DNA from 2 places in the Blautia sp. AF26-2 genome. Region 2 is predicted to be linked to the other one. Evidence: predicted binding sites of a transcription regulator. Region 2 holds the regulator's gene; the other holds the start of a gene.
What was found. Region 2 encodes HrcA, which represses chaperone genes, less so after heat shock. Its sites were predicted from a motif close to TGTTAGCACTCNNNNNNNNNGAGTGCTAACA; they were not measured.
Positions count from the first base shown of each region.

Region 1: a site for HrcA is predicted at 3,029-3,059, ahead of htpG (molecular chaperone HtpG). Genes of this name have one in related genera too.

Region 1 is NZ_QTWD01000015.1:40,286-52,353, forward strand. Features, by position in the region: gene DWY63_RS16245 (oleate hydratase) at 84-2,063, opposite strand; gene DWY63_RS16250 (TetR-like C-terminal domain-containing protein) at 2,283-2,849, opposite strand; gene htpG (molecular chaperone HtpG) at 3,194-5,269, shown strand; gene DWY63_RS16260 (Na+/H+ antiporter NhaC family protein) at 5,454-6,779, shown strand; gene DWY63_RS16265 (CidA/LrgA family protein) at 7,003-7,374, shown strand; gene DWY63_RS16270 (LrgB family protein) at 7,371-8,063, shown strand; gene DWY63_RS18230 (hypothetical protein) at 8,189-8,392, opposite strand; gene ilvN (acetolactate synthase small subunit) at 8,411-8,920, opposite strand; gene ilvB (biosynthetic-type acetolactate synthase large subunit) at 8,933-10,651, opposite strand; T-box leader at 10,723-10,998, opposite strand; gene DWY63_RS16290 (phosphotransferase enzyme family protein) at 11,143-12,068, shown strand, end outside.
Region 2 is NZ_QTWD01000002.1:198,698-210,765, forward strand. Features, by position in the region: gene DWY63_RS03785 (HEPN domain-containing protein) at 1-38, shown strand, start outside; gene uvrB (excinuclease ABC subunit UvrB) at 552-2,552, shown strand; gene DWY63_RS03795 (helix-turn-helix domain-containing protein) at 2,749-2,967, opposite strand; gene DWY63_RS03800 (hypothetical protein) at 3,140-3,505, shown strand; gene DWY63_RS03805 (helix-turn-helix domain-containing protein) at 3,583-3,801, opposite strand; gene hrcA (heat-inducible transcriptional repressor HrcA) at 4,086-5,144, shown strand; gene grpE (nucleotide exchange factor GrpE) at 5,194-5,805, shown strand; gene dnaK (molecular chaperone DnaK) at 5,872-7,749, shown strand; gene dnaJ (molecular chaperone DnaJ) at 7,975-9,186, shown strand; gene DWY63_RS03830 (Crp/Fnr family transcriptional regulator) at 9,517-10,116, shown strand; gene DWY63_RS03835 (zinc ribbon domain-containing protein) at 10,320-10,793, shown strand; gene DWY63_RS03840 (zinc-ribbon domain-containing protein) at 10,949-11,458, shown strand; gene DWY63_RS18110 (hypothetical protein) at 11,599-12,068, shown strand, end outside.

The DNA.
Region 1 (12,068 bases), on a different contig from region 2:
TGAGAGCATGCATAGAAACGCAATAAGACCTGCGCCGTTTGAAAGCGCAGGTCTTATTGCATTTCTTACTTATTTTCTATTTCTTATTTCACCATATCCTCTTTGATAATTCCATGCTCTTTTAAGAGATCTCCAACTACATTTCCATCTACCAGTTTCAGCAGAGGTTTTTTCAGCAGGTTGAGCGGTCCAGGAAGCTCGATTTCCAGCGGAGATTTTCCATCCATCAGTTTCACGGAGCTGTCCAGCAGATCGCGGATATCGTAAACGCTGCCCCATACTTCCGGCACGCCGCGGTCTACGCCGAGGAGTCCGTAAACAGCTTCCATTGCGGTACGAACGGAATACTCTGTCGTGAAGATGGTATCTCTTGGTGTCTCAGCGAACTGTCCGAGGAATGCGAAGTTGACGCAGCCATCCGGGATGACATCCGGGCGGTCGCCCTTTCTTCGTGGCATAAAGAATGCGGTGATATACGGCATCATGGTCGGTACGCAGACAGCGCTGTTCTCTGCCAGCTCCGGAATCTGGTCAACCGGCACGCCGAGGTGGTACAGCCACTCTTCGGTGATCTCTTTACCAGTGCACTCTTTCATCGGTTTCTTCACATAGTCGCCAGGTACGTCGGTGAACAGGCTGTAAACCCATACACATACCTTATCTTTATCCTGCTCTTTGAACTGTCCCTGACGGTTGATGGTCCAGCTTAAAAGCCACTTGGAATCCTGGCAGCTTACGATACCGCCGGTAACAACCTTTCCGGTTCTCGGATCACGTTTGCAGATATTGGTGATATACGGAATGATCTTATTGTCGAGAGTGGTAATTGTTGCGGATTCCCAGTTTGTCTTTGCAATATCGGAGCAGAATTTCTCCGGATGTCCAAAGGACGGATCCTGTTTTGCAATGTTTTTCCACAGGCTCCAGCAGCCGCTCGTGCGGACCTCTGCATCACCGTTCGGTGCATGGTTCTGATCGCCGTAGATCGTGCCTTCGGTGCAGCTTCCGTTGGTAACGAAGACGAGGTCATTCTCGGTGAGAACGATGCCTTTCTCGACACCGTTTACCTTGCACTCAATGGCTTTTGCTACTTTCTTTCCATCGTTGATTTCAAAGATAACGTTGGTTACTTCGGTATTGAACTGGAAGTCTACGCCGGCATCCTCGAGGTATTTCTTCATCGGAAGAATCAGGGATTCATACTGGTTGTACTTCGTGAATTTCAGTGCGGAGAAGTCCGGCAGTCCGCCGATGTGGTGAATGAACCGCTGGAAGTACAGCTTCATCTCCAGTGCACTATGCCAGTTTTCAAATGCGAACATCGTTCTCCAGTACAGCCAGAAGGTGGAATTGAAGACTTCATCATCGAAAACATCCTCGATCGTCTTGTCGTACAGATCCTCGTCTCTTGTCATGAAGAGTTTCATGATCTCCATGCAGCCTTTCTGGCTCAGGTTGAACTTTCCGTCGGTATGGGCATCCTCGCCGCGGTTCTTCGTTGCACGGCACAGGGAGTAGTTCGGGTCTTTTTTGTTCAGCCAGTAATACTCATCAAGAACGGATACACCAGGTGTCTCAATTGACGGGATGCTGTGGAACAGATCCCACAGGCACTCGAAGTGGTTTTCCATCTCACGGCCGCCTCTCATGATGTAGCCGCGGGTCGGATCGTAGATACCGTCGCAGGCACCGCCGGCGATGTCCATGGCTTCCAGAATGTGGATGTGATCGCCTTTCATCTGGCCGTCTCTTACAAGGAAGCACGCTGCTGCGAGGGCTGCGAGGCCGCTTCCTACGAGGTATGCGCTCTTCTCATCGACGCCTTCCGGTTTTTCCGGTCTTGCGAAGGCTTCGTAGTTTCCGTTGGTGTAATAAATGCCTTTGCTGTTTTTCTTATCTTTTCCGCGCTCGGTGTTGCGGTAATCATTCTTTGGTTCTGATGTTACAGTGGTTGTCTCCGCTGCTTTTTTTGCTTCACTCTTGTTTTTTGCCTGCAGCACTGCTGCTCCAGCTCCGATGACTGCTGCTGATGCGATTCCGAATTTTAATCCTTTTTTTGACATAGACGTTCATCCTTTCTTTTCTAAATACGACTGCCGGAATGTTTTTTCGAATTTCCGGTTCGTATAGGTTATGCTGCTTTCTTTGTTTTACAAGTTTCTATTTGTGTTGCCATTGTCTGTTGACAATTTGAATCTTACTTCATTTTTCCCCGCTTTTCCATTTACAAAACAGGGCGGATGATTAAATTTTTATCATCCGCCCTGTTTTGTAAAGTGTAACTATATTTTATTTCTTTTTTCAAAATTTCGGATGGAATTGACGACATTTCCTTCCATCGTGCGGTGCATTTTTTCCGCAATCATATGGTAATCCACTTTCATTCCGTCTTTGATCCAGTCGAGCATGACACCGGTAAAGCTATACTTATAGAAATCTGCGATAAAACTCTGATCCGCCTCGGAGATGCCGGTTCCCTTTGCTTTTTCCTGTACGACACCGTACAGCAGATCGTGCGTCAGATGAAAGAGATATGTTTCGATCTGCTCCCGGCTTACAGAGTGATAGACATTCATAATAAATGGTTTATTCTCGAGCACTGCCTCAAAAATCTGCTGCAGGCCTTCCTGCCATGTCTCATACGTTTTCTTCCCCTGCAGCGCCTGCGTCGCATCCTCCAGGCACGACCATTCGACAAGATCGTAGATATCCTTAAAATGATAATAAAACGCCATCCGGCTGATGCCGCAGTCTGTCGTCAGATCGTTGATCGTAATTTTGTCCAGCGGCTTTTTCAAAAGCAGCTTTTTTAACGACGCTTCCAGCGCCGCCTTTGTCGCATTTGTCATGTATTTCCTCCATTTTTTCTTTTATGTACCCTCGGAATCTTTCTGTTCGAAACGCTTCTATGCTTTTTCATTGTAGCATATCCATTCTCCAGAAACAACTGCGCAGCCCTTCTGATCAGACTTTACAAAAAGTTTAGAAAGTACCGTAATACCAGTAAATTCAATACTTTCCGTCGTTCTGTTAGCACTCTTTTTTCTCGAGTGCTAATTTCCCCTTGACTTTTCCCTGTGCCAGTATTACTATAACTATCAGAGCAGTAAAAAAGCTGCAGACATCTAAAAAAGCATGATATTCCCGCTTTGCTGGATCAAAATATTTTTATAAGAAAAGGAGTGTGTTTCTCATGAGTGCGAAACATGGAAATCTTTCAATCAACAGCGACAATATTTTCCCGATTATCAAAAAATGGATGTATTCCGACCACGATATCTTTGTCCGTGAGCTCGTTTCCAACGGCTGCGATGCCATCACCAAACTGAAAAAACTCGACGGCATGGGCGAATATACTCTGCCGGATGACTACAAAGCAGCCATTCAGGTGATTGTAAACCCGGATGAGAAAACCTTAAAATTCATCGATAACGGTATCGGTATGACCGCAGACGAAGTCGAAGAATATATTACCCAGATCGCCTTCTCCGGCGCTACCGAATTTCTGGAGAAATACAAAGACAAAACGAATTCAGATCAGATGATCGGCCACTTCGGTCTTGGTTTCTACTCTGCTTTCATGGTAGCCGACGAAGTGCACATCGATACTCTTTCCTACAAAGAAGGCTCCACACCGGTTCACTGGACCTGTGACGGAAGCACCGAGTACGATATGTCCGAGGGCAGCAAGACAACTGTTGGTACCGAAATCACTCTGTTCCTGAACGAGGACTGCCTGGAATTCGCAAACGAATACCGTGTCCGCGAAGTTCTGGAAAAATACTGCTCCTTCATGCCGGTTGAAATTTTCCTGTCCAAAGCAAATGCGCCGCAGGAATACGAGACCATCGATGAAAGCGAATTAAAAGACGACGACGTTGTCGTAGAGCACATCCACGAGGACGCAAAATACGAAGAGAAAGAAAAAGAAGACGGAACGAAAGAGCAGGTTGAAGTTTCCCCGGCCAAAGAGAAAGTAAAAATCAACAAACGCCCGGTTTCCATCAGTGATATCCACCCGCTGTGGACCAAACATCCAAACGAGTGCAGCGATGAGGATTATAAAGAATTCTACCGCAAAGTCTTCAACGACTACCGCGAGCCGCTGTTCTGGATCCACCTGAACATGGACTATCCGTTCAACCTCAAAGGTATCCTCTACTTCCCGCGTATCAACACCGAGTACGATTCCATCGAGGGAACCATCAAGCTGTACAACAACCAGGTATTTATTGCCGACAACATCAAAGAAGTCATTCCGGAATACCTGATGCTCTTAAAAGGCGTCATCGACTGCCCGGATCTGCCGCTGAACGTATCCCGAAGCGCACTGCAGAACGACGGATTTGTCAAGAAGATCTCCGAGTACATCTCCAAGAAATTCGCTGACAAGCTCTCCGGCATGTGCAAAACCGACCGTGAGAATTACGAGAAATACTGGGATGATATCAACCCATTCATCAAATACGGATGCATCAAGGACGAGAAATTCTCCAAGAAGATGATGGACTATATTCTATTCAAGAACATCGACGGAAAATATCTGACTCTTGAGGACTGCATCAACGAGAATAAGAAAGAAGAAGCTCCTGCAGAGAACACCGAAGAGAAGGCTGAAACTACGGAGAATACCGAAAATACGGAAAACGCTGACGAGAAGAAAGAGCCGGAAAAAACGACTGTTTACTACGTCACCGACGAAGTTCAGCAGAGCCAGTATATCAACATGTTCCGCAGTCAGGGCATGGATGCTGTCATCCTGAAACACAACATCGACTCCGCTTTCATCACCCATGCAGAGCGTTACAACGAGCATGTAACTTTCCAGCGCATCGATGCAGATCTGACCAACGATATGAAAGACGAGTCCGGTGAAGATCTGACCGACGCTACAAATACTCTGACCGATCTCTTCCGCAAAGTCCTCGACAAGAAAGACCTGACCGTCAAAGTTGAGAACCTGAAAGACGAAAATGTATCCTCCATGGTAACGCTTTCCGAGGAGAGCCGCCGGATGCAGGATATGATGAAGATGTATGGCATGACCGGCATGGATCCGTCCATGTTCGGCGGACAGGAAACCCTGATCCTGAATGCAAAACATCCGCTCGTTCAGTACATTCTGAAGAATGGCGAGAACGACAACACATCCCTGTTCTGCGAGCAGCTGTATGATCTGGCAATGATCAGCCACAAACCGCTCTCTCCGGACGAGATGACAAAATTCGTAAGCAGAAGCAATCAGATTATGATGCTCCTTGCAAAATGATAAAGCATAGGCACAGTAAAACGCACCTCTTATAAAACACGCCGGATTTCTGGAATTTACCAGATGTCCGGCGTGTTTTTTCCTGCTTTTTTACTTTACGATTTCTGATCCAGATGATAGAATAATTCTATTCGCCCTATTAAAAAATAAGGAAAATCACACGAAAGGTCTGGTATTTATTTCTATGAAAAAAGGAAAGCCATCCGCCCTGCTCCCGATCGCCGTTTTTCTGGTGTTTTATCTGGGGCTCGGCATTTATTCCGAGTATATTTTAAAAATTCCGATGGGCTTCTACAACATCCCCATCGTCGTCGCGTTTCTGGCAGCGATCCTCGTCGCCTGTCTGCAGAACCGCAGTGTCCCGTTTGAAGAAAAGCTCGCCCTCATGGGACAGGGCATCGGGGACAAAAACATCATCACAATGCTGCTGATCTTCCTCGCCGCAGGCACGTTTGTCGGCGTTGTCGGAAGGAGCAGTGCAGAGAGCGTTGCCTATTTCATGCTCTCCTGGATTCCGGCAAAATATGCCGTCGCTGTGCTCTTTGTCGTTGCCTGCTTCGTCTCCACGGCCATGGGAACCTCCGTCGGAACGATCACGCTTCTCGTGCCGATCGCCGCTGCTGTTGCCGAGACCTCCGGCTTTTCGCTGGCGCTCTGCGTCGCCTCCGTCATGGGCGGATCCATGTTCGGCGACAACCTCTCCTTCATCTCCGACACGACAATCGCCGCCTGCAACGGACAGGGCTGCGAGATGAAAGACAAGTTCCGCGAAAACTTCTGGATCGCTCTCCCGGCTGCTCTTGCCACGCTGGCGCTGATCCTTGTAATCTCCTTCCGACAGGCGCCGGGCACACCGATCGTCCACGAATACCATCTGCTGCAGATGGTTCCGTACCTGCTCGTGCTGATCGGCGGCATCGCGGGCATTCAGGTGTTTGTCGTACTCCTTATCGGTATTGCTTCCGGTGCCGTTATCATGCTCGGTACGGGACAGACGACGCTCTTGGATATGCTCTCCAGCATGGGAAGCGGCACTTCGGGTATGTTTGAGACATGTATGGTTGCGATTCTTGTCGCTGCGATGTGCGCGCTGATCCGGGAAAACGGCGGCTTTACTGTCCTGCTTCGTGCCATTCATAAAATCTTCTGCGGAAAAAAGGGCGGCCAGCTCGGTGTCGGCATTCTCGTCGCGCTGCTCGACATTGCGACCGCAAACAACACCGTCGCGATCGTCATGGCAAACCCGATCGCAAAGCAGATGTCCGAGGACTACGGCATCACCCCACGGAAAACGGCATCGCTCCTCGATACCTTCTCCTGCATCTCACAGGGCATCCTGCCGTACGGCGCGCAGATGCTCGTGGCGATTTCCGCGGTGCATGAACTGGGATATGAGCTCTCCGCCTTTGAAATCATGGCAAACCTCTTCTATCCGGGCATGCTGCTTGTCAGTTCGCTGATCTTTATCTTCGTTCTGCCGGATCGGAAAAATGCCGAAAGCAATGCTTAAAAAGTTCCGTATCGGATCAACTCAAAAAATCATGTTAAAATGCCCACCGATTTCACTTTTTCGTTTGATTGGCGGGCATTTTTTTGCTTTTTTTGGCAAAAATCGCCAAAATTGCAGTAACATTTACGGTTGAAATTCTTTTATGCGGGTAGTATAATCGGGGTCGTGACATTGAGAAGGAGTGATGTTATGTGGGTTATGGGGAGAAAGGACAACAGAAAAAGTGAAATTATTAAGACAGTTCCTTGTAATTATGGCGGTTTCGTTCGTCGGAGAAATCCTGCACGCCGTGCTGCCGCTTCCGATTCCGGCAAGTATCTACGGTCTTGTGCTGATGCTGGCGCTTCTGATGACGGGGGCATTAAAACTTGATGCCGTCGAGGACGCAGGCAAGTTTATGATTGAGATCATGCCGGTCATGTTCATTCCGGCGGGCGTCGGCCTGATGGAATCCTGGGGTGAATTAAAAGCCGTTCTCGTTCCGGTTCTCGTGATTACGCTCGTCAGCACCATCGTCGTTATGGTTGTGTCCGGACGCGTGACACAGGCGGTCATCCGGCTGGAAAAGAAACACAAAGGAGGGGACGCAAAATGACAAATATGTTCTGTGAATCTGCATTTTTCGGCGTTGTCATCAGCCTTCTGGCGTATGAGCTCGGCATGCTGTTAAAGAAAAAATTTGGGCTTCCGATTTTCAATCCGCTGCTGATTTCCATTGCAGTCGTCATTGTATTCCTTGCTGTTTTCGATATCGATTATCAGAATTATAATGACGGTGCAAAATACTTGAGCTATCTGCTGACTCCTGCAACGGTCTGCCTTGCGATTCCGCTGTATGAGCAGATGGAGGCATTGAAAAAGAATATCAAAGCCATCCTCGCCGGTATTCTCTCCGGCGTGCTGACGAGCCTTACCGTGGTTCTCGCGCTGGCGCTGATCTTCAATCTGAATCATAAAATGTATGTAACACTGCTGCCGAAATCCATCACAACGGCCATCGGCATGGGTGTTTCGGAAGAGCTCGGCGGTGCGGTGACGATCACGGTTGCCGTTATCATCATCACGGGTGTGCTGGGAAATATGCTGGCGGAGACGCTCTGCAAGCTGTTTCACATTGAGGAGCCGATTGCAAAGGGCATCAGTATCGGATCGGCCTCCCATGCGATCGGTACGGCGAAGGCCATGGAGATGGGCGATGTCGAGGGCGCGATGAGCAGCCTTTCGATTGCAGTTGCAGGTATTCTGACTGTGGTCGGAGCGTCGATTTATGCGATGTTTATCTAAAAACGAACACTGATAAAAAGCAGAAAAAATCCGGGAATGGAAAGCAATGTAAAACTTTCCGTTCCCGGATTTTCTATCCCTGAAATTCTATAACTAAAAATTAAAATTCCGACTGCAGAAACTCTTCAATAAAAAGAAGCGCAGTAGCACTCCGGCCCTTCCGGGTCGATGCAGATATGCTCGAGCGTTCCGCTGTGCATCGAAAGCCCCATCGTCAGATCCTGCACAATCTGCTGCTTCGCCGTCTGGCGGTGCTCATAGATGTACTGATACACACTTTTCTTATTAATCTTTTTTAACGTAATTGTGGTAATACTCTTTTCGTTCACGCAAAAACGTCCTCTCTTTTACCGCTCCATCACATTGATCGACTCGATACCGACGCTTCCGCCGCGCACGACTTCGATCTTGCTGAATTCCTCTTTCATCAGCTTCACAACTGCATCGTTTTTCGTCGCCGTCTGGACAAACTCGAGCAGCAGGCTGTCTTTTCCGTAGTCGATGACCTTCGCCTTGAACGTCTCAGCGATCTGGAACAGCTCGACTTTGTCAGCTGCGCTGCAGTTGAATACCTTGATATACAGAATCTCTTTCATGCGCACAAACACGTCGGTGAAGTCGATGACTTTGATGACCTCGACCATGCGGTTCAGCTGTTTTTTGATCTGCTCAAACGTCTCATCGTCACTGACCGTGGCGATCGTCATACGCGATACGGTCGGGTCCTCGGTCGTTCCGACGGTCAGGCTGTCCAGGTTATAGCTTTTTGCGGAAAAAAGCCCGGAAATCTTGGAAAGGACACCAACCTGGTTTTCTACGTACAGTGAAATCCATCTTTTTTTCATTCCCTTATTCATCGCGCTCTCCTCCTAACAGTCCATAATCATATCTTCGAGCGTTCCGCCCGGCTTGATCATCGGGTAAACCATCTCCTCCGGATCGATGATAAATTCGATGATCGTCGGAGTCTTGGTGTTTTTCTTCGCCTCTTCAAACGCTGCGGCGATATCCTCTTTCTTCATGACGCGGATGCCTTTTGCGCCGTAACTCTCAGCCAATTTGATAAAATTCGGCGTGTATTCCGGGTACTCTTCTCCGTCTGTTCTGCGGGAAAGTGCACCGGCGCGCAGGTTTGTCATGCTGTACCGTTTGCCGTAAAACAGCTTCTGCCACTGGCGTACCATGCCGAGGTATTCATTATTGAAGATACACAGGATGACCGGCAGCTCCTCGAGAACGGCAGTCGCCAGCTCCTGAATATTCATCTGCATACCGCCGTCACCGGAAATCGCGATGACCGGTTTGTCCGGGTTGCCGATTTTTGCTCCGATCGCGCCCGGAAGGCCGTATCCCATCGTTCCAAGGCCGCCGGACATGATGATCTGGCGGTTTTCGGTAATGTCGACGTACTGACTTGTCAGCATCTGGTGCTGTCCGACGTCGGTGACGATAATCGCATCGTCAAACTGCTCGTTGATCGCGTTGAAAATATCGAGCGGTCCCATCACGCCGTTCGGGCGCATCGTCAACGGATGCTCGTTCTTCCAGGCATCAATCTGGGCAAGCCATTTCGATGTGGAGCATGGCTCTACGTACTCTGCTATCTTCGTGATCGCCTCTTTTGCATCGGCTACGATCGGAATATCGACGTGGATGTTTCGGGAGATCGAAGCTGTGTCGATGTCGATGTGGACAATCTGCGCGTGCGGGGCAAATTCATGCAGCTTTCCGGTGATACGGTCATTGAAACGTGTTCCGATCGAGAACAGCAGATCGCACTCGCTGACTGCCATATTCGCCGCATACGCGCCGTGCATGCCAAGGTTTCCGATGAACAGCGGGTGTTTCGTGGAGATCGCGCCGCGTCCCATAACGGTTGTGACAACCGGCACCTGTGTTTTCTCGACCACTTCGCGGAACACTTCCTGCGCATGTGCGATGTTGACGCCGCCTCCGGCAAGAAACAGCGGGCGTTTTGCTTTTGCGAGCATTTTCAGCGCACGTTTTAACTGGCCGATGTGTACGCTGGTGTTCGGTTTGTAGCCGCGGATGTTGACGTTCTTCGGATACTCTGCGCTGCCGAGCTCTGCCATGACATCTTTTGGAAGATCAATGAGCACCGGGCCCGGTTTTCCGGTGCGGGCGATGTAAAAGGCTTCTTTGATGATGCGTCCGAGATCTTCACGGTTTCTTACCGTCACGCCGTATTTCGTGATGCTGCGGGTGATGCCGACGATATCAACCTCCTGGAATGCATCGTTTCCGATGAGGTGGCGGGCTACCTGTCCGGTGAAGCAGACAAGCGGAACGCTGTCGTAGTTTGCCGTTGCAAGACCGGTGACCAGGTTGGTTGCACCAGGGCCGCTGGTAACGAGGCATACGCCGACTTTTCCTGTCGTTCTCGCATAGGCATCCGCCTCATGCACCAGCGCCTGCTCGTGGCGCGGCAGAACGATTTTGATTTCATCCTGTTTGTAAAGTTCATCACTGATATCGATGGTGCAGGCTCCCGGATAACCGAAGAGATACTCGACACCCTCCTCCTTCAGAGCCTTTACCAGAAGTTTGTTTCCTGTAATCTGTTTCATATGAAAACCTCCTGTTCTAAATTTGCTGCATAAAAAATCCCCGAACATAAAACACCTTTGCTGTGCCTTACGTTCAGGGAGAATGTTTCCATCCACGGTACCACCTGAATTCCAGAAGAATACACTTCTGCTCATTCCGTACAGGATTTAACTTTTTTCATCCGATACGGCATCCCGGTAACGTGGGAACTACGTTGGAGCCTACTTGGAAAACATTGCTGTCCGCTTTTTCTGTTCAGTCCACTGCTCGAGGGCTACTTCCGCAGGCACGCTCACGGAGATTCTCACCAGCCATCTCCTCTCTTTGCTTTGCGCCGCCAGGTACTCCTCCCTGTCACTGCATTTTAGGTTTTGTTTTTTCTTAAATTACTGTCTATTATAGTCAGAAATGCCGCTCGTTGTCAATCGTTTCGCGCCCTTTTCTTGACTTTTCGCCCTGCGTGTGCTTTACTTAATCAGGTTTTTCTAATTAAAATAAGGAGTTTATACCCATGATGATTACATACACACAGGAAGAACTCTCTTCCATTGTCCACGCATTTGCTTTCCCGGGAACGATTACAGACTGGACGCCGCACGGGAACGGCCATATCAACGATACGTTTCTGGTGCGCTCCACCGAAAACGGCGTCCTCCGCAAATCGATTCTGCAGCGCATGAACCGCACCGTTTTCCACAATCCAACGGAGCTGATGCAGAATATTGCACAGGTAACATCATTTCTGCGGAAAAAAATCACAGCCGCAGGAGGAGATCCATTCCGCGAGACGCTGAACCTGATTCCAACGACAGACGATGCCTGGTTTTTCGTCGATGAGCGCGGCGAATTCTGGCGCGCATTTCTCTTTATTTCCGATGCGTCCTGCTATGATGCCGTGACAGATCCAAAGCTGTTTTACGAGACCGGTAATGCTTTCGGCCGCTTCCAGCAGATGCTCTCCGATTTTCCGTCCGCCTCTCTTTTCGAGACGATCCCGGATTTCCACAACACACCGCTCCGCTACCAGGCGCTTTTACAGGCGGCGCAGGCGGATCCGAAAGGACGGCTGAAAAACGTTTCGGATGAGATGGCGTTTTTCCTCGACCACGCAGACGATTACGGCGTAGCCGAGCGCATGAAGGCCTCGGGCGAGCTGCCGCTCCGCGTAACGCACAACGATACGAAGCTGAACAACATTATGATTGATGACAAAACCGGCGAGGGCATCTGCGTCATCGACCTGGACACCATTATGCCGGGACTGTCGATCTTTGACTTCGGCGATTCCATCCGCTTCGGCGCGAATACGGCTGCTGAGGACGAACAGGATGTCTCGAAGGTGTCTCTTTCCCTTCCTCTCTTTGAGAGCTATACAAAGGGCTTTCTCGCAGGCTGCGCAGGCTCTTTGACCCGCGCGGAAGTCGAAATGCTGCCGAT
Region 2 (12,068 bases):
ATCAGAACGGCAGATTTCAGTTGCAGATGAATTTATAATTCTGGCAGAAAAATATTGTATGGAACAGCTTGAAAAACAAAAGGAAAATTGAAATGAACGAGGATGCCCCTCAGGGTTTGAAGCCCTGAGGGATATTTTATGTAAAAGTATATTATTCTAATAAGCGCAACGGATGCTCCCCATACCACAATGGAAATATTATAGCTGAGGAGATTCCGCCGGAATTGCTTTCTTATATGGAAGAAGTATTACCGGAAAAGAAGGAGCTGGATACGGAAATTGTTCTGGATACAATGATAAATGTAAATGAATTTTTGAAGAACTAATGTTCGCATCATATATACAATTTTAAATTTCCATGATATAATATCTCTTACATTTGAGTGTTAATTCGTCCACGTTAGTTTTACTACTTTTTATCAGTCTATAAAATATCGGGTGGTGAACAGAATTCGTCGAGAGGCATATTCGGCTAAAATCAGAGAATGTGCTTCGACGAATTTCTGACTGATAGACGAACTTTTTTGATATAAAAACCAGGAGGTGCTTTTTTGCAGAATTCACAACAAATATTCAAATTACACTCCGAATACCAGCCTACAGGCGACCAGCCCCAGGCAATCGAAAAACTGGTCAAAGGCTTTCAAGAAGGCAATCAATGCGAGACTTTGCTGGGCGTTACAGGTTCCGGCAAGACCTTTACCATGGCAAATGTTATTGCACAGTTAAATAAGCCAACCTTGATCATAGCGCACAATAAAACACTTGCAGCACAGCTGTACGGTGAGTTTAAGGAATTCTTCCCTGAGAATGCAGTAGAATATTTTGTCTCCTACTACGACTACTACCAGCCGGAGGCTTACGTGCCGTCTTCGGATACGTATATTGCGAAGGACTCTGCGCGGAACGATGAGATTGATAAGCTGCGGCTTTCCGCGACTTCTGCACTGAGTGAGCGGAACGATGTCATTGTGGTTTCCAGTGTTTCGTGTATCTATGGAATCGGAAGCCCGAAGGACTACATGGAGATGATTATTTCGCTCCGCCCGGGAATGGAAAAGGACCGGGACGATGTGATCCGGCAGTTGATTGATATTCAGTATGACCGGAATGATATGGATTTCCACCGCGGTACGTTCCGCGTGCGCGGTGATGTATTGGAGATTTTTCCGGCGGAAGAGACGGACAAGGCGGTGCGCGTCGAGTTCTTCGGGGATGAGATTGACCGTCTGGTGCAGATCGATACGCTGACGGGTGAAATCTTATGTGAACTGAACCATATCGCAATCTTTCCGGCCTCCCACTACGTTGTGCCGATGGACACGATCCTGAAAGCAACAGGCGAGATTGAAAAGGATATGGAAGAGCAGGTGAAGTTCTTCAAGCACGAGGGAAAACTGATCGAGGCCCAGCGCATCGAGGAGCGGACCAATTTCGATATTGAGATGCTCAAAGAAACCGGCATCTGTTCCGGCATCGAAAACTATTCGCGTTACCTCTCCGGATTAAAGCCAGGCGAGCCGCCCTACACACTGATGGACTATTTCGGAGATGATTTCCTCATCATCGTGGATGAGTCGCATAAGACTGTTCCGCAGATCCGCAGCATGTATGCCGGCGACCAGTCGCGGAAATCGACGCTGGTGGACTATGGATTCCGTCTGCCGTCCGCAAAAGACAACCGCCCGTTGAACTTCGGCGAGTTCGAGGACCGGATCGATCAGATCCTCTTCGTATCTGCCACGCCGGGCGACTACGAGGCAGACCACGAGCTGCTGCGCGCCGAACAGATCATCCGCCCGACCGGCCTTCTCGACCCGGATGTCGAGGTGCGCCCGGTGGAGGGACAGATCGACGATCTGATTTCGGAAGTAAAGAAAGAAACTGAAAAACACAACAAAGTTCTCGTGACGACGCTGACGAAGCGTATGGCAGAGGATCTGACCGACTATATGAAAGAGGCCGGCATCCGCGTGCGCTACCTGCACTCCGATATCGACACCCTGGAACGGACCGAGATCATCCGTGATATGCGTCTCGATGTCTTCGATGTGCTCGTCGGTATCAACCTTCTGCGTGAGGGTCTCGACATCCCGGAAATCACACTCGTGGCGATCCTGGATGCCGATAAAGAAGGTTTCCTGCGTTCCGAAACCTCCCTGATCCAGACCATCGGCCGTGCCGCGCGAAACAGCGAGGGCCATGTTATCATGTACGCCGATGTGATGACCGATTCCATGCGCCTCGCGATCGACGAGACGAAGCGCCGCCGTGCCCTGCAGGAAGCCTACAACAAAGAACACGGCATCACTCCGACCACCATCAAAAAAGCCGTCCGCGATCTCATCAGCATTTCGAAAGAAGTGGCAAAGACAGAAGAAAAGATGGAAAAAGACCCGGAGTCCATGAGCCGCGAAGAACTGGAAAAACTGATCGGCCAGGTACAGAAACAGATGAAAGCCGCTGCTGCCGAACTCAACTTCGAAATGGCCGCCGAGCTGCGTGACAAAATGATCACACTGAAGAAGAGCCTGGATGACATGGAAGAATAAAAAAGAAGAAAAGAGCATGAAAAAAAGCGTGCCGGAAAAGCGACAGAAAACTTTCCGACACGCTTTTTTGCGTCCGATTTTGATTCCTTATTGTTCAGAATTGACGCAAAATAAGAATACCATTATAATATAAAATACGACCAAATGGTCGTATCGAAACGCAAAACACCAAAATAAAAAGACAACAATAAAAAAATTAATCGCCGAATTTTCTCTTTTTACTGGAGACACTCAGCAGATAGTCGACCGAGCAGTCATAGAACCGTGCAAGCCGGATCACATAGTCGATCGGGATGTCGCGGATTCCTTTTTCGTAGCGGGAATAGACGTCGCGGTTGCATTCGAGCAGGGCAGAAATCTCTTTGATGGTGAGATCCTGATCGATCCGCATATCTTCAATTCTCTGGTATTTCATACGTTGTACCATCCTTTCAGATTCAAACCCATACTACCAAACGGTTGGATGGACAAAGTTAAATCAGATCATATGGTCGCAAATTGGAGAATGGGGCGGGAGAGAGAAACGGCGGGTGAAGACAGCCTGTGCAGAAAACAGAAAAATATGTACGGCAGAAATGGGGGAACGAATGGGAAAAGCAGAAAGAATAGAAATAGAAGATTTTGTCCAGAATATAGTGGAACGGATGGAGACGCCGGAAGCGTTTGAAAAAATGATCAGCCGGGAGGAAGAATGCGAAGCGCAGGGGCAGGAGAGCCGTCTGAGGGATGTGCTGAAGAAAGAATGGCCGGTGGACGAAAAGGGAGAGCGGATCTATCAGATCACTAATATATATGAAGAAAAAGCAGAAGAACTCCTCATTGTAGAACTGTATACCGGCATCCACCTGGAAAACGGAGTCCCGTGCGGGCATTTTACGCTGTATCTCTGCGGGGAGCCGGACGGATGGAAACTCAGCGAAACGCGGATGATGGAATATCTGCAGAATCTGTAAACGAAAAAGCAAAACAGGGAGGACAGGGAAAAGAAAAACTGTCCTCCTGCTTTTGCTGCGGCGGAGACACCGGAAAGTCAGGATCCATACGGCCGCTTCTCATCGCTGATGCCGACCAGATAATCCAGACTGACCTGATACAGCTCCGCCAGACGGATGGCAATGGAGATCGGCAGCTGCCGGACGCCTTTTTCATATCGGGTATACACATCGCGGTTGCAGCCGAGATAGTCGGCAACCTGGCGGATCGTCAGATCGCGGTCCGTGCGCAGATCCTCCAGTCTCTGATATTTCATGATTCATCACCTCTGAGAAAATGCTACTAAATGGTCGTATCGAAATGGCAGAATCCTACCATACGGCTATAGCGCCTTTGAAACAGTAGAATGCAATAAAAAAGAAAAGTCAGATTCCTTTTCAGAAAGAAAACGGTTTATACTTTTTTCACAATTTCTTCATAGAAAAACCGGGAAAAGGTGTTGACAAACAAAAGGCAGAGTGCTATCTTAAGAGCATAGATGTTAGCACTCCACTGAAACGAGTGCTAACAGGACTATACAACAGGAAGGAGCTTATCTTAGTGGATACAGAATTGGATGAAAGAAAAAGAAAAATATTAAAAGCGATCATCCAGACGTATCTGGAAACGGGCGAGCCGGTCGGCTCAAGAACGATTTCCAAATACACGGATTTGAATTTAAGCTCCGCCACAATCCGGAATGAAATGTCCGATCTGGAAGAGATGGGTTACATCTTACAGCCCCACACTTCCGCAGGACGCATTCCTTCCGATAAAGGCTACCGCCTCTATGTAGATGAGCTGATGCGGGAAAAAGAACAGGAAGTTGCAGACATCAAAAACATGGTCATTGAAAAAACAGACCGAATGGAAAAAGTTCTGCAGCAGGTTGTCAAAGTCCTCGCTTCATCTACCAACTATGCAACGTTGATTACAGGACCGGAATATCACAGAAATAAAGTGAAATTCATCCAGCTCTCAAAAGTCAATGAAGAGCAGCTCCTGGCCGTCATCGTCGTAGAAGGCAACCTGGTGAAAAACCAGATGATCGACCTAGACGAGACCATCAACGATGAACAGATATTAAAGCTGAACCTGCTTCTGAACACACAGCTCAATGGCCTGACCATTGAAGAAATCAATCTTGGCATGATCAAGAAGATGAAAGAGCAGGCAGGCATCCACTCCGGCATCATCAGCAAAGTGGTCGATACCGTAGCGGAAGCCATCGCAGTCAGCGAAGAAGATGTGCCGGTGTACACCAGCGGCGCAACCAACATTTTCAAGTACCCTGAGCTTTCCGACAGCAGCAAAGCCAGCCAGCTGATCTCCACATTCGAGGAACGGCAGAAACTGGTCGATATGATCAAAGGAGCTGCCGAGGAGCAGGACGGAGAGGAAAATACCGGTATTCAGGTATACATCGGAAATGAATCTTCGATGGAACCCTTACGGGACTGCAGCGTGGTCACCACCACATACGATATGGGAAACGGTATGCGCGGAACAATCGGTATCGTGGGACCAAAGCGGATGGATTACGAAAATGTGGTAGATAACCTGAAAACATTAAAAGTTCAACTGGACGCCGTCTTCAAAAAGCCGGACACAGGTGAGTAGAAAGGTGGAATGATCAGTGAGCGAAGAAAATAGAAAGAAAGAGGAAACCATGGAAGAACCTACACGCGAGATGGAAAAAGAAACCGGAGCAGAGACCGATCTGCCGGAAACCGAACCGGCTGCGGAGCAGGAAGAAGCAAAGAAAGCAGCAGAGGCAAAAGAAGCGGAAGCTGCAGAAGAAACTGCTGAGGATGGCAAAGAACGAAAGTTCTTCAAAAAGAAAAAAGATAAAAAAGATGAGAAAATCGAAGAGCTGACTGACCGCCTGACCCGTCAGATGGCAGAGTTCGATAACTTCCGCAAACGCACCGAAAAAGAAAAAGCAAATATGTATGCCATTGGAGCAAAAGACATCATCGAGAAGATTCTTCCGGTTGTTGACAGCTTCGAGCGCGGACTTGCAACGGTGGAAAACCCGGAGGAAGATCCGTTCGCAGACGGCATGAATAAAGTATACAAACAGTTTACCACAGCACTCGATGAACTCGGTGTAACCGTGATCGAGGCCGTTGGAAAGGAATTTGATCCGAACCTGCACAACGCAGTGATGCATGTGGAGGATGAGGAAGCCGGCGAGAACATCGTCGTAGAAGAGTTCCTGAAGGGCTACATGTACAAAGGCTCCGTAGTCCGTCACAGTATGGTCAAGGTGGCTAATTAAGCCTTGAAGATAAATAAATAGAAATTAAACCATTTTTTAGCATAATTCATTGAGGAGGAAACAACAATGGGCAAAATTATTGGTATTGACTTAGGAACAACAAACAGCTGTGTAGCCGTTATGGAAGGTGGAAAACCAACCGTTATCGCAAACGCAGAGGGTGAAAGAACAACTCCATCTATCGTAGCATTCACAAAAACAGGTGACCGTCTGGTCGGCGAGCCGGCAAAACGTCAGGCTGTAACAAACGCAGACAGAACCATCCGTTCTATCAAACGTGAGATGGGTACTGACTATAAAGTAGACATCGAAGGAAAGAAATACTCTCCGCAGGAGATCTCCGCTATGATTCTTCAGAAACTGAAAGGTGATGCAGAGAACTACCTTGGTGAGAAAGTAACAGAAGCAGTTATCACAGTTCCGGCTTACTTCAATGACGCACAGCGTCAGGCAACCAAAGATGCCGGTAAAATCGCAGGTCTTGATGTAAAACGTATCATCAACGAGCCTACCGCAGCAGCTCTGGCATACGGACTGGACAACGAAAATGAGCAGAAGATCATGGTATACGACCTTGGCGGCGGTACTTTCGATGTTTCCATCATCGAGATCGGTGACGGCGTTATCGAAGTTCTTTCCACAGCAGGAAACAACCGTCTGGGCGGCGATGACTTCGACCAGAAAGTAACAGATTATATCCTTGCTGAGTTCAAGAAACAGGAAGGCGTAGATCTTTCCAATGATAAAATGGCTCTGCAGAGAATCAGAGAAGCAGCAGAGAAAGCAAAGAAAGAGCTTTCCAGCGCAACTACAACCAACATCAACCTGCCGTTCATCACTGCAACCGCAGATGGCCCGAAACATCTCGATATGAACCTGACAAAGGCTAAATTCGATGAGCTGACCCACGACCTGGTAGAGAAAACCGCAGAGCCGGTACAGAGAGCACTTTCTGATGCAGGCCTTCAGGCATCCGAGCTTTCCAAAGTCCTTCTGGTAGGCGGATCTACCCGTATCCCGGCTGTACAGGATAAAGTAAGACAGCTGACCGGACACGAGCCGAGCAAGAGCCTGAACCCGGATGAGTGCGTAGCACTTGGTGCTTCCGTACAGGGTGGTAAACTTGCAGGAGACGCCGGCGCAGGCGATATCCTTCTTCTGGATGTAACTCCGCTGTCTCTGTCCATCGAGACCATGGGAGGTATTGCAACTCGTCTGATCGAGCGTAACACCACAATCCCGACCAAGAAGAGCCAGATCTTCTCAACAGCAGCAGATAACCAGACAGCAGTAGATATCAACGTAGTACAGGGTGAGCGTCAGTTCGCGAAAGACAACAAATCCCTCGGCCAGTTCCGTCTGGATGGAATTCCGCCAGCAAGAAGAGGCGTTCCGCAGATCGAGGTTACCTTTGATATCGATGCCAACGGTATCGTAAATGTATCTGCAAAAGACCTTGGAACAGGAAAAGAGCAGCACATCACCATCACCGCAGGCTCTAACATGTCCGACAGCGAGATCGACAAAGCAGTCAAAGAAGCTGCTGAGTTCGAGGCTCAGGATAAGAAACGAAAAGAAGCAATCGACGCAAGAAACGATGCAGACTCCATGGTATTCCAGACCGAGAAAGCAATCGAGGAAGTCGGCGACAAGCTTGATGCAAACGACAAAACAGCAGTAGAAGCTGACCTGAACGCACTGAAAGATCTCATTGCAAAATGCAATCCGGAAGAAATGACCGATGCACAGGTAGCTGATCTGAAAGCAGCTCAGGAAAAACTGATGACAAGCGCTCAGAAACTGTTTGCAAAACTGTATGAGCAGCAGGGCGGAGCAGCAGGCGCTGGTGCCGGAACAGCAGGTGCAGGCCCGGATATGGGAAATGCAGGAGCAGCAGGCGGCCATGACGACGATGTCGTAGACGCTGACTACAAAGAGGTTTAATTTTCGGCATGTCACACTCCGTGAAAATACCGACTGTGAGTTGAAACAATAAGTAAATAAACGCAAAAAGCCCTGTGAGGCGAATGTTTGCAGGGGACGGAAAATACATTCCGCCCCCTGTATTTATGCTGGTATTGCTTTCGGAAAAGTGCTATACTGGAGCGTGCGGAAAAACATTTCTGCAAAGATGAAATTTGTGGAACAGAAATGAAAAGGTGAACATAAATGGCAGAAAAAAGAGATTATTACGAGGTCCTCGGCGTAGACCGCGGAGCGGACGATGCAACATTAAAAAAAGCATACCGTAAACTGGCCAAGAAATACCATCCGGATATGAACCCGGGCGACAAAGAGGCCGAGGCAAAATTTAAAGAGGCGACAGAAGCCTATGGCGTGCTGAGTGATCCGGACAAACGGCGTCAGTACGATCAGTTTGGCCACGCTGCATTTGAAAACGGCGGTGGCGGCGCAGGAGCCGGCGGATTCGGCGGTTTCGACTTTGGCGGCGGAGATATGGGTGATATCTTCGGTGATATTTTCGGCGACCTGTTCGGTGGCGGCGGAAGCAGAAGAAGAGCAAACAATGGACCGATGAAGGGAGCAAACCTCCGCGCTGTTGTCCACATTACGTTTGAGGAAGCTGTTTTCGGATGCCAGAAAGAGCTCGAGATCAACCTGAAGGATACCTGTACAACGTGCCACGGAACCGGCGCAAAACCAGGAACTTCACCGGAGACATGCTCCAAATGTAACGGAACTGGTCAGATTACGTACACACAGCAGACCATGTTCGGTTCTGTGAGAAACGTGACGACCTGTCCGGATTGTAACGGAACCGGAAAGATCATTCGCGATAAATGTACCGCATGCCACGGCACGGGCTATACATCCAGCAGAAAACGCATTCAGGTCAACATTCCGGCTGGAATCGACGATGGACAGAGCATCCGGATCCGTGAAAAAGGTGAGCCGGGTGTAAACGGCGGACCGAGAGGAGATTTGCTTGTCGAGGTTCAGGTAACCCGTCATCCGATCTTCCAGAGACAGGATATGAACATCTTCTCTACCGCACCGATTACATTTGCGCAGGCAGCGCTCGGCGGTGATGTGAAGATCAGCACCGTTGACGGAGACGTTCTCTATACCGTAAAACCGGGAACTCAGACCGATACCAAGATCCGTCTGAAAGGAAAAGGCGTTCCATCTCTCCGGAACAGCAATGTACGCGGCGATCACTATGTAACACTTGTTGTTCAGACACCGACCAGGCTGAACGAAAAAGCAAAAGAAGCCCTTCGTGCCTTTGATGAAGCTTGCGGAAACCGTCAGGTGTCAGAAGCAAAAGCAGCCGATGGTGAGAATACCGCAGAACAGCCGAAGAAGAAAAAAGGGTTTATGGATAAGGTGAAGGAAGCGTTTGAGGATATTGATAAATAAAAAATCTATCTGTTTTTGTTCTCATTCGGACAAAATTTCTCACAGACTTGAGCATGTAGAATATGAAAAGTCTTTTCCAACACGCTCTAATATGAAAGAAATAGAAAATATGAGATAAATGAAAAGAAGAACCTGCAGGAGAAACAGGTTCTTCTTTTTTGACAAAATTTAAAAATACAGAATATTCAGAAAATTGCAAATATTGATCTAAATCAAGAGAATGATGAGATGTGAAAAACTGTTCATGATATAATTAACAAAATTGCATAGGAATAAAAAAGATTGATGTTATGTAATGTAAAATAAAAAGGCAGAAAGGAAATAGAGCGGTTGGAAAATGAAAATATAGAAAAACAGGAGTTCTTCAAAACTTATTTAGGTATCAAAAATAAAAATGTGCTGAGCAGTCTGGAACAAATGGCGTATGTCTGGAAGGTGAAAGATAAGGAAGTTATCATTCGAGAAGGGGAAGCGCTGCCATGCGTTCCTTTTCTGGTATCGGGCATTGTAAAAGGGTATTGTGAAAGCAAGGGAGATGGAAAAGAGCATGTTTCCTGCTTTGGTTATTTAAAAGGAGACATTGTTGTAGGAATTTCCAATTTATCCGTAAATGTGAAATCACTTTTGACGATAGAATCAATCAGTTCGTGTACCATGCTGTGCGTCCCGATACCAGAATTGTTGAAGTTGATTGAGCAATCGCCGGAAATGATGCGTTTATATAACCGTGCACTCAGCCTTGCATATAAAAAGCTAATTGAACATGAGGATATTGTTGCAAACCACAGGGCAAAGGAACGATATCAATATTTTGTTGATACCTATCGGGATCTGGTAGACGTTGTGAGTAAGAAAGATATCGCTTCCTATCTGCATTTATCGCCGGAGAGTCTGAGCCGTGTCCTGAAAAGCTATAAGGAAGAAAAATAGAAAAACGAATCGAAAAGTGATGCGCGCTGAGCGGAAAAATTTAATCAAATCAAGGAAATCCCTGTTTTCATTGAGGAAAGCAATAAGCAGTGAGGCGGGGAATTGCGTGAATCAGGAGGGGAAAGCCCCTTATAAGAGAGAAGACGGCAGATCTAAAAAAAGCAGATCATAAAGTACAAAAAAGAAATGGAAGGGGAAGAAAAATGGCATTTTTAGATGGAGTAAAAGGAAAAATTTCAAAAGCAGGATATTCAACTATGCAAAAAGCAAAGGATTTGTCGGAGATTACGAAACTGAATATGGCGGTTTCTGAATCGGAGACGAAAATCAATGAAATCTACAGTGAAATAGGATATAAAGTTTACTGTGCATATCGGGAAAATCCGCTGGAAGAAGTCAAAGAGGAAATTGGCCAGATCCGGGAGCTGGAAGAGGCTATGGAAGCATGCAAACTGCAGATCCAGGCAATCAATGCAATGAACAGCTGCCCGCGCTGCGGTGCAAAAATCAAACCGGAAATGATGTTCTGCAGCAACTGTGGAATGAAACTGCAGAGTGAAGAACAGGAAACGGTGGAAGAAGAACAGGAACGGCCGGCTTTTTGCAGTGAATGCGGAGCACCGCTGGAACCGGATATGAAATTCTGTACGGTTTGTGGACATAAAGTTGACGAGTAAAATCGAGAGCGTGTTTGAAAAAGCAAAGCACAGAAGAGAAGATCAAATCAGACAGCAAAAAGATAAATGATCCAAAATAGGGAGGTGGATTTTGGATCATTTATTGCAAAGAAAAAAGATTTGTGGATAAAAAGGGACAGGAGAGGAAAACAAGTATGAAAAAATGCCCGGTATGTGGAAAAGAGTGGTCAGATGCGACAAGATTTTGCGGAAGCTGTGGAGCAAAACTGGAGGATGGAAATATTGTAGTGCCAGATATAGTGCCGGATGATGGGAAAGAGGAGCAGAGGAAAAAAACAGAGCCGGTCAAACCGAGTGTGAAAAAAACGATAGAACCTGTCAGACCGAAAACGAGGGAAACAGCAGAAAATAAAAAGATAGCAGAAGAAAAAGAAGAAGAAAAAAACACAGCTGAACGTAAAAGAGCAGAATACAATAAATCGGACGCCGTGCTGCCGGTAAAACGCAGAAAAAAAGGATGGAAAATTGCGACAGCACTTGGCCTGACTGCAATAGTGGCAGTCGGAGCAGTAGTTTTCTGTGTGAAGTCCGGGGAAAACATGGAACACCCATTTGTAGAATTATATGGGGACAGTTATGAAATTCTCACGAAAGAAAAACTGGGACATACCATAACCATTACAGACAATGGGCTGGACTGGTGAGAAGAGATCCCTATTACCTATTGTGGAAAGCAGAGTAGCAGTGTCCTTACAGAGTAAGAGAGTGCAAAAAATCTGGAAAATTATATTAGGACTCTATTCAGAAGTAAAGATACGATGAGAGAAAAAGGAGTAGAGAATATATGAAAAAAGCAGGAAGCCGAATTTTGATCATTACTTTTGGAATTATGGCGGCTATAGCAATTTTATATCCATGGAAGTTTGTTCCGGAATATGGAATACTCCAGATGACGGAATCAGGGGAAAAAGCTGGAAAAACAGCGGAAAGCCAGGAGTCCGATGAGGAATATATGCAGGTGGCAGATCGTGCAGTCGAAGCATTATTTACAGGAGATACCGATACGCTTCTGAGCCTGTTGCCGGAGCGGTATTTTGGCCAATATGGGGAAACGTTACAGTGGATCATAGAAAATGCAGTGGAAGAGGAATTTCAGAAACTGCAAGATGAAGTTGGGGATATACAAATTACCCATTGGCCAGTCAGATCAGAAAAACAGTCCGAAGGCAACATGGAAAAAATAAAAAGTCATTATGGAGAAGAAGGAGATACGGTCACCGATGCAAGAAATGTGTTTGTGGAAGTGAGTGCATC